Regions from separate parts of the Bordetella sp. 15P40C-2 genome, predicted to be linked through region 2. Evidence: predicted binding sites of a transcription regulator. Region 2 holds the regulator's gene; each other region holds the start of a gene.

Region 1 (3,277 bases), on a different contig from region 2:
TTACCGGCATGCTTCGAGCGAAATCGGCCTGCCGATGCGATTCTCTGTTTTCCTTCCGCCCCACGCAGAACGGGGCCCCGTGCCCGTGCTGTTTTATCTGGCAGGCCTGACCTGCACCGAGGAAACCTTCATGATCAAAGGCGGCGCGCAACGGCTGGCCGCCGAATTGGGGATGATGCTGGTCGCCCCCGACACGAGCCCGCGTGGCGCGGGCGTGCCGGGCGAGGACGCGGACTGGGATTTCGGTACCGGCGCGGGCTTTTATCTCGATGCGACAACGTCCGCCTGGCGGCCGCACTACCGCATGGAAAGCTATGTGACCAAAGAGCTGTACGCCATCGCCACCGGGCAGCTGCCTGGCGACCCGGCGCGTACGGGGATCTTCGGCCATTCCATGGGCGGCCATGGCGCCCTGGTGCTGGCCCTGCGGCACCCAGATAAATTCCGCTCCGTTTCGGCCTTCGCGCCCATCGCTGCACCCACGCGCTGCCCCTGGGGGAAAAAGGCATTCGAGGGCTATCTTGGCACGGATACCGAGGCCTGGAAGGCCTATGACGCCAGCGAACTCATGGCCCGGGCGCAGCGCCCCTTCCCGGAGGGGATTCTGATCGATCAAGGCCTGGCCGATGGCTTTTTGGCCGAGCAACTTTACCCCGAGGCCTTCGAGGATGCCTGCCGCCAGGCGAATCAGCCGCTGACGCTGCGGCGCCACGCGGACTACGACCACGGCTATTACTTTATCTCGACCTTCATGGCCGACCATCTGCAGTTTCACGCCGAGCGACTGGGTTTGCGTTGAGGCGGCTTGCGGGCTATTGTGAATTGAATATCCCGCAACGCGCCGGGGCGGCCGCCCCGGTGTCTGAATGGATGACCCGGTGATCAACGGTTTCGCTCCTTTTATCTGGATGGCCTTAGTCGCCCTGGTGGTGCTGATCCCCGGCGGCCTGCTGTTATTCGGCCGAGGCGGTCCACGCGATGCCCGAGGGCGGCGGATGTTCCGCCTGCGCCCTGTTCGGCGGCTGTTCGGCCTCCTGCTGATTCTGCTCGCCGCCGTGTCGGCTTTCCTGGCGCTGACGCTGGTGCAGTTTCTACGGCTGACCACAGACGTGCCGGTCGCCAGCGTGTCGATGCGTGAGCAGGCGCCCGGAGCGTTTGTCGTGACCACGGCGCTTTCGGGCAGCGCGGACCGCGACTATGTCCTGACGGGCGACCAGTGGCAGATCGACGCCAAGGTGATCCGCTGGCGCCTGCCCGCCCTGCTGGCGGGCGCGCCGCCCTTGTACCGATTCGAGCGTCTGGCCGGGCGCTACACCGATATCCGGCAGGAACAAGAGGCGCCGCGTAGCGTGCACGATTTGTCAGACTGGCCGGTGCCGGATCTAGCAGTGCTCAGGCAGGTGTTCCCCAACTGGCTGCCCTTTGTCGACGTGCAATACGGTAGCGCCGCCTATATGCCGATGTTCGACGGTGCGCGCTATCAGGTCTATATGGACCCGCGCGGGGCGGTAGTCATACGCCCGGGCGACACGGTGACCGCCGAGGCGTTGAAGCAGCGTGGCTGGTAGCCCAGGCACAGAGGGTGCTGCCAGTCTGAATACGGTCCTAGCGTCACAAAATCTCAGACCAGTCTGAACTTTTACGCGGGCTGCCAGTCCAATTAGCACTCACATGGAGAGAGTGCTAATATCAAAGAATCCCGCTGTCAATTCCCACCTGGAGGACGCAACCATGAATCAACCCGGTAGCTCGTTGGCCCTTACTGGCAACGCCCTGGCGTTGGCCGTTGCCAATCCGGGCTCGCTAGGCACCATCGAGGCCTATATTTCCGCCGTCAACCGTCTGCCGGTCCTGACGGCCGAACGCGAAACCGAATTAGGTCGCCGCCTGCGCGATAACGACGATCTCGAGGCGGCTCGAGAACTCGTGTTGTCGCACCTGCGCCTGGTGGTGTCGGTTGCCCGTCAGTATCTGGGCTACGGCCTGCCGCACGCCGACCTAATCCAAGAAGGCAACGTCGGCCTGATGAAGGCCGTCAAGCGTTTCGATCCCGAGCGTGGTGTACGCCTGGTGTCGTTCGCCGTCCATTGGATCAAAGCCGAAATTCACGAATTCATCATCCGCAACTGGCGCATGGTGAAGGTCGCTACCACCAAAGCACAGCGCAAGCTGTTCTTTAACCTGCGCAGCATGCGCCCCGATGGCCAAACGCTCGATCGCGAGCAAGTCGACCATATCGCGCAAGCGCTGAACGTACGCCGCGAAGACGTCAGCGAAATGGAAGTCCGCCTGTCCGGCCGTGATCTGTCGCTGGAAAAGCAGGATGACGACGAGGACGCTTACGCGCCCATTTCGTACCTCTCTGACGAAGGGCAAGCCGAACCCACTCGCGTGCTGGATCGTCGTGAATACGATCAGCTACAAGGCACGGGCTTGGCCAACGCGTTGGAGGCGCTTGATCCGCGCGCGCGCCGTATCATCGAGGCGCGCTGGCTGCAGGACGAGGGCGGCGCCACGTTGCAGGATCTGGCCCAAGAGTTCGGCGTATCGGCCGAGCGTATTCGCCAGATCGAAGCCGCGGCACTGAAGAAGATGCGCGGCGCGTTGTCTGCCTGACGCCATTTCTACCGGCTGGTAAGCCAGTACACGTAAAACGGCCTCCTGGGTGTGGATGAATGTCCACCTCGGGGGGCCGTGTCGTTTACATACGGCCTATGCTTACTGCGGTGTTCCCAAGGCACGCCCAGGACCGGAGTCGGTTACATTTTGATGCAATTTCCAGCCCCGTAAAGGCCCCAATCGGGAAACTAAATCGCCGTAAACGTGACTAACCACTGTAGACGACAATCGCCGTTCACGGCACATGTAGTCTTGCATCCGTTTCGGCTTCTCCTCTTCCCCTCCCCTAAGAAACGGATGCTTGCAGGGCACCTCGCATATCGGTGCCCTATTTTTTTGCCGGCGCGGTCCTTGGGTCCGTCACGCCGCCTGTGATTTCGTCTGCACCGCCTGCCACGCTGGCACGCCGATACGCCGCACGCCCGTGGCAAACGAGCCATCCTGATAAAGCTTCAACCAGCGGTAGCCGGGCGGCGACGGATCGATCGCATGTTTGCCATCGCGCACAGTAAATTGAAAACAGGTCGAGGGCGTCGCCAGCAAGCGTAGATGATGGCGTCGGCGATCCAGCGCCTGATGCACATGACCCCACAGCAGCACGCGCGTGCGCGGCAGCGCGGCCAGGCGCTGAAACAGCGTAGACGCGTTTTCCAACATC
Region 2 (3,277 bases):
CTGGCGGCAAACTGAGGATATAGCGGCACGGTCAAAATGCGATCGCACCCCTGCTCGCGCAGCGCCGCGATGCCCTGCGCGATGGAAGGTTCACCATAGCGCATGGCAAGTTGCACACGCACATCCTTGCCTCGCGCCTGCAAGGCTTGCGCCACGCCCTCGGCTTGGCGCTGGCTATAGACCAAGAGGGGCGAGCCGCCTTCCATCCAGATGCTTTCATAGCGCGGCTGCAGGCGGCGCGGGCGGCGGGCAAGCACCAGACCATGCAAAATCGGCAACCACAGATAGCGGGGAATCTCGATCACGCGCGGATCGGACAGAAACGCCGCCAAATATTTGCGGATGTCGCGTGGCGTGGTCGTGGACGGCGTGCCCAGGTTTACCAGCAGTACGCCTACCGGGCCAGGGGCGCGGATAGCGGGGTTTTCGTCAAAAGGATCCGCCACGGCGGGTTCAGGCAGGTAGCGTTCGGGCCATAGATACTTAAACAGGCGCAAAAACACGAAGACCCCCTAAAGAAAACGTTGAGCTCGACGCGATCTGAATCGCGACAGCCAGACGCGGACCGCGTGGCACGTGGCATGGCCCGCGACACCACACGCGCAGGGCAAAATACGCTGCGCGCCGCCGCCGACCGATATGGCCGGCTGCTGCATCTTACTAGTTATGGCTGAAAGCGTTGGACAGCAACCGCGCGGTGATATCAACAATCGGGATCACGCGGTCATACGACATGCGTGTCGGGCCGATAACCCCCAGGGTGCCGATGACCCGGCCATCCGCGCCATACGGTGCCGTGATCACAGAGATATCTTCCATCGGCAGCAGTTGCGATTCACCGCCTATATAAATCTGCACGCCTTGCGCCCGGCTCGAAGTATCCAGCAGCTGAAGCAGCTCGGTCTTTTTCTCGAACAGCGAGAACATCTTGCGCAGACGATCCATATCCGAGGCGATATCCGTCACATCTAGGAGTTTGCGCTCGCCCGAGATGATCACTTCGTCGCCATCCTCGGCGGCTTCGGCGCCCGCCTCCACGGCCGCTTGCATCAGGCGCGAGATGTCATTGCGCAACTGCGCGAGCTCGGTCGTGAGCGTGCGGCGCACGGCATCGAAGGATTTGCCCGCGAAATGCGTATTGAAAAAATTGGCCGCCTCCAGCAATTCGGACTCGGTGTAGTCCCGCTGCACGGACAGGATGCGGTTCTGCACGTCGCCATCGGGCGTCACGATAATGAGCAGGACACGCCGCTCGGATAAGCGGATGAACTCGATCTGGCGAAACACCTGCGCGCGCTTCGGGGTGAGCACCACACCGGCGAATTGCGTGAGGTTAGACAGCAGCGCGGCGGCCGCGCTCAGTGCGCGCGAGGGCTCGTTGGCTTTCAACGCGGCCTCGCCTAGCTGCAGCGGCTGAAACTCGTACGGCTGCACGGCCAGCAGGGAATCCACGAACATACGGTAGCCCCGCGGCGTGGGCACTCGGCCGGCGGAGGTATGCGGGCTGTGAATCAAGCCCATATCTTCCAGATCCGCCATGACATTGCGGATAGTGGCCGGGGAAAGATCGAACACCTTGGACAGCGTGCGCGAGCCTACCGGTTGTCCATCGGCAATGTGACGTTCAATCAGGGCCTTTAATAATGCACGAGCGCGATCATCCATGTGGACTATTGTAAGGAATCTTTCATGAAAGGGGTTTTTTTATCCCCCTTGCCCGTCCGGCGCGTAAACGCGCCCCATATAATCGGCACATTACGCGGCTATCGTGCCGCCTTTCCTCGATATTCGGTTGTTTCACCATGCATTTTCCCACTGTCGCACTGATAGGCAGACATCAGGATACCGGCCTGGACGCACCGCTGCGCGTGCTGGCCGACATGCTGATCCAGACGGGCAGACGGGTGCTGATCGATGTCGATACAGCCAAGAACACCGGACTGACCGACTACCCCATCGCTACCCTGAAGGACATCGGCGCGACGGCCTCGCTGGCCGTGGTGATGGGTGGCGACGGCACAGTGCTCGGCGCAGCGCGCACGCTCGCGCCTTACGGCGTGCCGCTGGTGGGCATCAACCATGGACGCCTGGGTTTTATCACCGACATCCCCGTACAGGAATCGCAGAATGCGCTGAGCCGCATCATCGAAGGCAACTACCGCGCCGAAGACCGTATGCTGCTCGAGGGGTCGGTCTGGCGCGGCGATCAGCTGATGTATAGCGCGCCGGCGCTCAATGATGTGGTGCTCAACCGCGCCGGGCGCGGCGGCATGATCGAAGTGCGCGTCGAACTCGATGGCGCGTTCATGTATGCGCAGCGTGCCGATGGCTTGATCATCGCGACGCCGACGGGCTCCACCGCGTATGCGTTGTCGGCGAATGGTCCGATACTGCATCCCGGCCTGGATGCGATGGTGTTGGTGCCGGTCGCCCCACAGACCCTATCGAATCGACCGATCGCGATTCCCGGCAGCGGCGTACTCAGCATGACACTCACCGCAATCGGGCGCGTCGAGACCGGCGCCAGCGTGCATTTCGACATGCAGACCTGGTCCGACTTGCAGCCCGGAGACCGTATTTCGGTTCAGCGTGCGCCCTACACGATTCGCTTCGTGCATCCCGAGGGCTACAGTTTCTTTTCGACCTTGCGTCGCAAGCTACATTGGAACCTGATGCCGCAGGCGTCGGCCAGCGTGGAATAAGCCTCACAACTATGTTGCGCACTCTGCATATTCGCGACTTCGTCATCGTCGAACAGGCCGAGATTCACTTCGGCTCGGGTTTTACCGTTTTTTCCGGCGAAACCGGCGCGGGGAAATCGATCCTGATCGACGCGCTGGCTTTGGCATTGGGAGGCCGCGCCGATGCGGGCGTGCTGCGCGAAGGCGCGGCCCGGGCCGATATCACGGCCATTTTCGATCTGTCGCCTGCCCTGCGCGAATGGCTGGCCGAGCGCGACCTGGATACCGGCGAAGAGCTCGCCTTGCGGCGCGTCGTTGACGCGCAAGGACGTAGCCGGGGCTATATCAACGGCATGCCCGCGACGCTGACGCAACTGCGCGAGCTGGGTGACAATCTGGTGGACATCCATGGGCAACATGCGCATCAAAGCCTGATGCGCGCGGACGCCCAGCGCGATTTGCTGGATGCGCATGGCGGACACGGCGAATTGCGCGCCGCGGTGGCACAGGCCTGGAAAGACTGGCGCGCCGTCGCGCGCCAGCTCGAACTTGCCGAGAAAGATGCTGCCGGTCTGCAGGCCGAACGAGAACGCCTG
Region 3 (3,277 bases), on a different contig from region 2:
TCATGTCGGTCTGCGTCACCCCTGGCATCACTGCATTCACCGTAATACCTCGCGGTCCGAATGCCGGAGCCAAAGCCAGCGTCAAAGTTTCAAGCGCGCCCTTGGAAGCCGCATAAGCCGGATGCGTTGGCGCCGCCAGCCGGGTAAAGCCCGTCGACACATTGATTATGCGTCCACGCTCGCGAATGTGCGCGCTTGCCGCCTGGATCAGAAAAAACGGCGCCTTCAAGTTCACCGCCATTACCTCATCGAACAACGACTCGCTCGTCTCGGATAAAGCCACCGCAGGCGCGATGCCGGCGTTGTTGACAAGAATATCGAGTCCCGCTTCGCCGGTCGCGGCAACGGCCGCATCCTGAAACCGGTGCCAAAGTTCATAGGCGGCATCACGCCCGTTGTGGAGATCGGACTGGATGGCCACGACTTTAGCTCCTAGTTGTTCGATCTCGCGAACCGTGGCCCGCGCCGCGTCTGCATTATTGCCATAATGCAGGCCTATAAAAGCCGCGCCCTCCCGGGCCAATGCCAACGCCGTGGCACGGCCGATTCCCCGCGAAGCGCCCGATACCAATGCGACCTTATGTGCTAATTTGCCAGCCATGTTTTCCTCTTAGGATGATTAATATAGTGATCACTATATTAAAACAGATTAGGCGCCCTGCCAATGATTTTTATAGCGGTTGATATAAAATGGACAACACCCCTCGGAAACGCGGACGACCACGCTCGCTAGACCGCGAAACCGGCCTTGAAATCGCGGCGAACCTTTTCTGGGAACGCGGCTACGAAGGCACTTCGATTGCCGATCTGACGCACGCGATGGGCGTACCCCCGCCTTCGCTCTACGCCGCATTCGGTTCCAAGGAAGAGCTTTACCAGCAGGCGATTGACCACATCAGCGAACGTGAAAACAAGCTATGGATGCAAGCGTTGCGAGACGGCCGTCCCGCTTACGAGGCCATCGCCTTTTACCTGAAAGACGCCGCGCGGCGGTTCACGCAGTCAGGCCGGCCACGGGGTTGCATGGTCTCTAACGCGGTGCTACAGCACAACGAGAAAAATCACGACGTAGCGCACGCCGTGGCCGCGCGCAGAGCCCGTGGGGTTCAGCTCTTAAAAACCCGGCTCGACCAAGCGGTGCAGAACGGCGAGCTAGCCGAGCACGCAGATACCGAGGCGATAGCTCGCTTCTATGCGGCAGTGGTGCAGGGCATGTCAGCCCAAGCCTGCGACGGTGCAAATCTGCACACACTAAACAAACTAGCGGACTTGGCGCTGTCGGCGTGGCCCGGCAATGTGGCGTGACCCATACGCGAATTGCTCGCTAACAATCGTGACCCATCGGCAGGCGGCCGCCTGGAAGGGCGCGGCCAACATGCTGCGCCAATGCCTTGGGCGGCGCATCAAAATGTAACAGATACAACGCTACCCCTTGAACCTCGCAACATCATCCCTATAATTAGCACTCGCCGCCGGTGAGTGCTAACACTGCCTCCCGGCACTGAATCCGAACATTTCACCTCTATTTATTAGAAACAGGAGTTCCTCATGGCCCTGCGTCCCCTGCACGATCGTGTGATCGTCAAACGCCTGGACAACGAGCGCAAGACTGCCTCGGGCATCGTTATCCCTGATAGCGCCGCTGAAAAGCCGGATCAAGGCGAAGTCGTGGCCGTCGGCCCGGGCAAGAAGACCGAAGACGGCAAAGTGCTGCCGGTCGACCTGAAAGTCGGTGACAAGGTTCTCTTCGGCAAGTATGCCGGCCAGTCGGTCAAAGTCGACGGCGAAGAGCTGCTCGTCATCCGCGAGGAAGAAATCCTCGCCGTGATCCAGTAATCCACTGAACGAATTCTGAAGGAAGCTCACAATGGCTGCCAAACAAGTTCTCTTCGGCGATGACGCCCGCGTTCGCATCGTGCGCGGCGTGAATGTTCTCGCCAACGCTGTTAAGACCACCCTGGGCCCCAAAGGCCGTAACGTTGTGCTCGAGCGCTCGTTCGGCGCCCCGACCGTCACCAAGGACGGTGTGTCGGTTGCCAAGGAAATCGAACTGAAAGACAAGTTCGAAAACATCGGCGCGCAACTCGTTAAAGACGTTGCTTCCAAGACCTCGGACAACGCTGGCGACGGTACCACCACCGCTACCGTTCTGGCTCAAGCCATCGTCCAGGAAGGCCTGAAGTACGTGGCCGCTGGTTTCAACCCCATCGACCTGAAGCGCGGTATCGACAAGGCTGTGGCCGCTGCCGTGGCTGAACTGGCCAAGCAATCCAAGCCGGTCACCACCAGCAAGGAAATCGCTCAAGTTGGCTCGATCTCGGCCAACAGCGACTCGTCGATCGGCCAAATCATCGCTGACGCGATGGACAAGGTCGGCAAGGAAGGCGTCATCACCGTCGAAGACGGCAAGTCGCTGGAAAACGAACTGGACGTGGTCGAAGGTATGCAATTCGATCGCGGCTACCTGTCGCCCTACTTCATCAACAACCCGGAAAAGCAAGTTGCCGCTCTGGACGATCCGTATGTTCTGATTTTCGACAAGAAGATCAGCAACATCCGTGACCTGCTGCCCGTGCTGGAGCAAGTCGCCAAGTCGAGCCGTCCGCTGCTGATCATCGCTGAAGACGTCGAGGGCGAAGCCCTGGCCACCCTGGTGGTGAACAACATCCGTGGCATCCTGAAGACCACCGCCGTCAAGGCGCCTGGCTTCGGCGATCGCCGCAAGGCCATGCTCGAAGACATCGCCATCCTGACCGGCGGCGTTGTGATCTCCGAAGAAACCGGCATGTCGCTGGAAAAGGCCACCCTGCAAGACCTGGGCCAAGCCAAGCGCATCGAAGTGGGCAAGGAAAACACCACGATCATCGACGGCGCTGGCGACAGCAAGTCGATCGAAGCCCGCGTCAAGCAAATCCGCGTGCAGATCGAAGAAGCCACTTCGGACTACGACCGTGAAAAACTGCAAGAGCGCGTGGCCAAGCTGGCCGGCGGTGTTGCCGTGATCCGCGTCGGTGCTGCCACCGAAGTCGAAATGAAGGAAAAGAAAGCCCGCGTCGAAGACGCCCTGCACGCTACCCGCGCTGCTGTGGAAGAAGGCGTGGTTGCTGGTGGTGGCGTGGCTCTGCTGCGCGCCAAGCAAGCCATCGCTGGCCTGCAAGGCGACACGCCTGACCAAAACGCTGGTATCAAGCTGATCCTGCGTGCGGTCGAAGAGCCCCTGCGCACCATCGTCACCAACGCCGGCGAAGAAGCCAGCGTGGTGGTCAACAACGTGCTC

What was found. Region 2 encodes HrcA, which represses chaperone genes, less so after heat shock. Its sites were predicted from a motif close to TTAGCACTCNNNNNNNNNGAGTGCTAA; they were not measured.
Region 1: rpoH (RNA polymerase sigma factor RpoH) is a predicted target of HrcA. The motif match lies at 1,661-1,687, and genes of this name have one in related genera.
Region 3: groES (co-chaperone GroES) is a predicted target of HrcA. The motif match lies at 1,460-1,486, and genes of this name have one in related genera.

The regions. Positions count from the first base shown of each region.
Region 1 covers NZ_WSJA01000029.1:87,720-90,996, reverse strand. The annotation lists gene fghA (S-formylglutathione hydrolase) at 1-799, shown strand, start outside; gene GOQ25_RS13920 (hypothetical protein) at 879-1,568, shown strand; gene rpoH (RNA polymerase sigma factor RpoH) at 1,732-2,616, shown strand; gene GOQ25_RS13910 (phosphodiesterase) at 2,980-3,277, opposite strand, start outside.
Region 2 covers NZ_WSJA01000057.1:72,420-75,696, reverse strand. The annotation lists gene hemH (ferrochelatase) at 1-503, opposite strand, end outside; gene hrcA (heat-inducible transcriptional repressor HrcA) at 661-1,665, opposite strand; gene GOQ25_RS18660 (NAD kinase) at 1,803-2,702, shown strand; gene recN (DNA repair protein RecN) at 2,714-3,277, shown strand, end outside.
Region 3 covers NZ_WSJA01000020.1:51,046-54,322, forward strand. The annotation lists gene GOQ25_RS09140 (SDR family oxidoreductase) at 1-601, opposite strand, end outside; gene GOQ25_RS09145 (TetR/AcrR family transcriptional regulator) at 691-1,305, shown strand; gene groES (co-chaperone GroES) at 1,549-1,836, shown strand; gene groL (chaperonin GroEL) at 1,868-3,277, shown strand, end outside.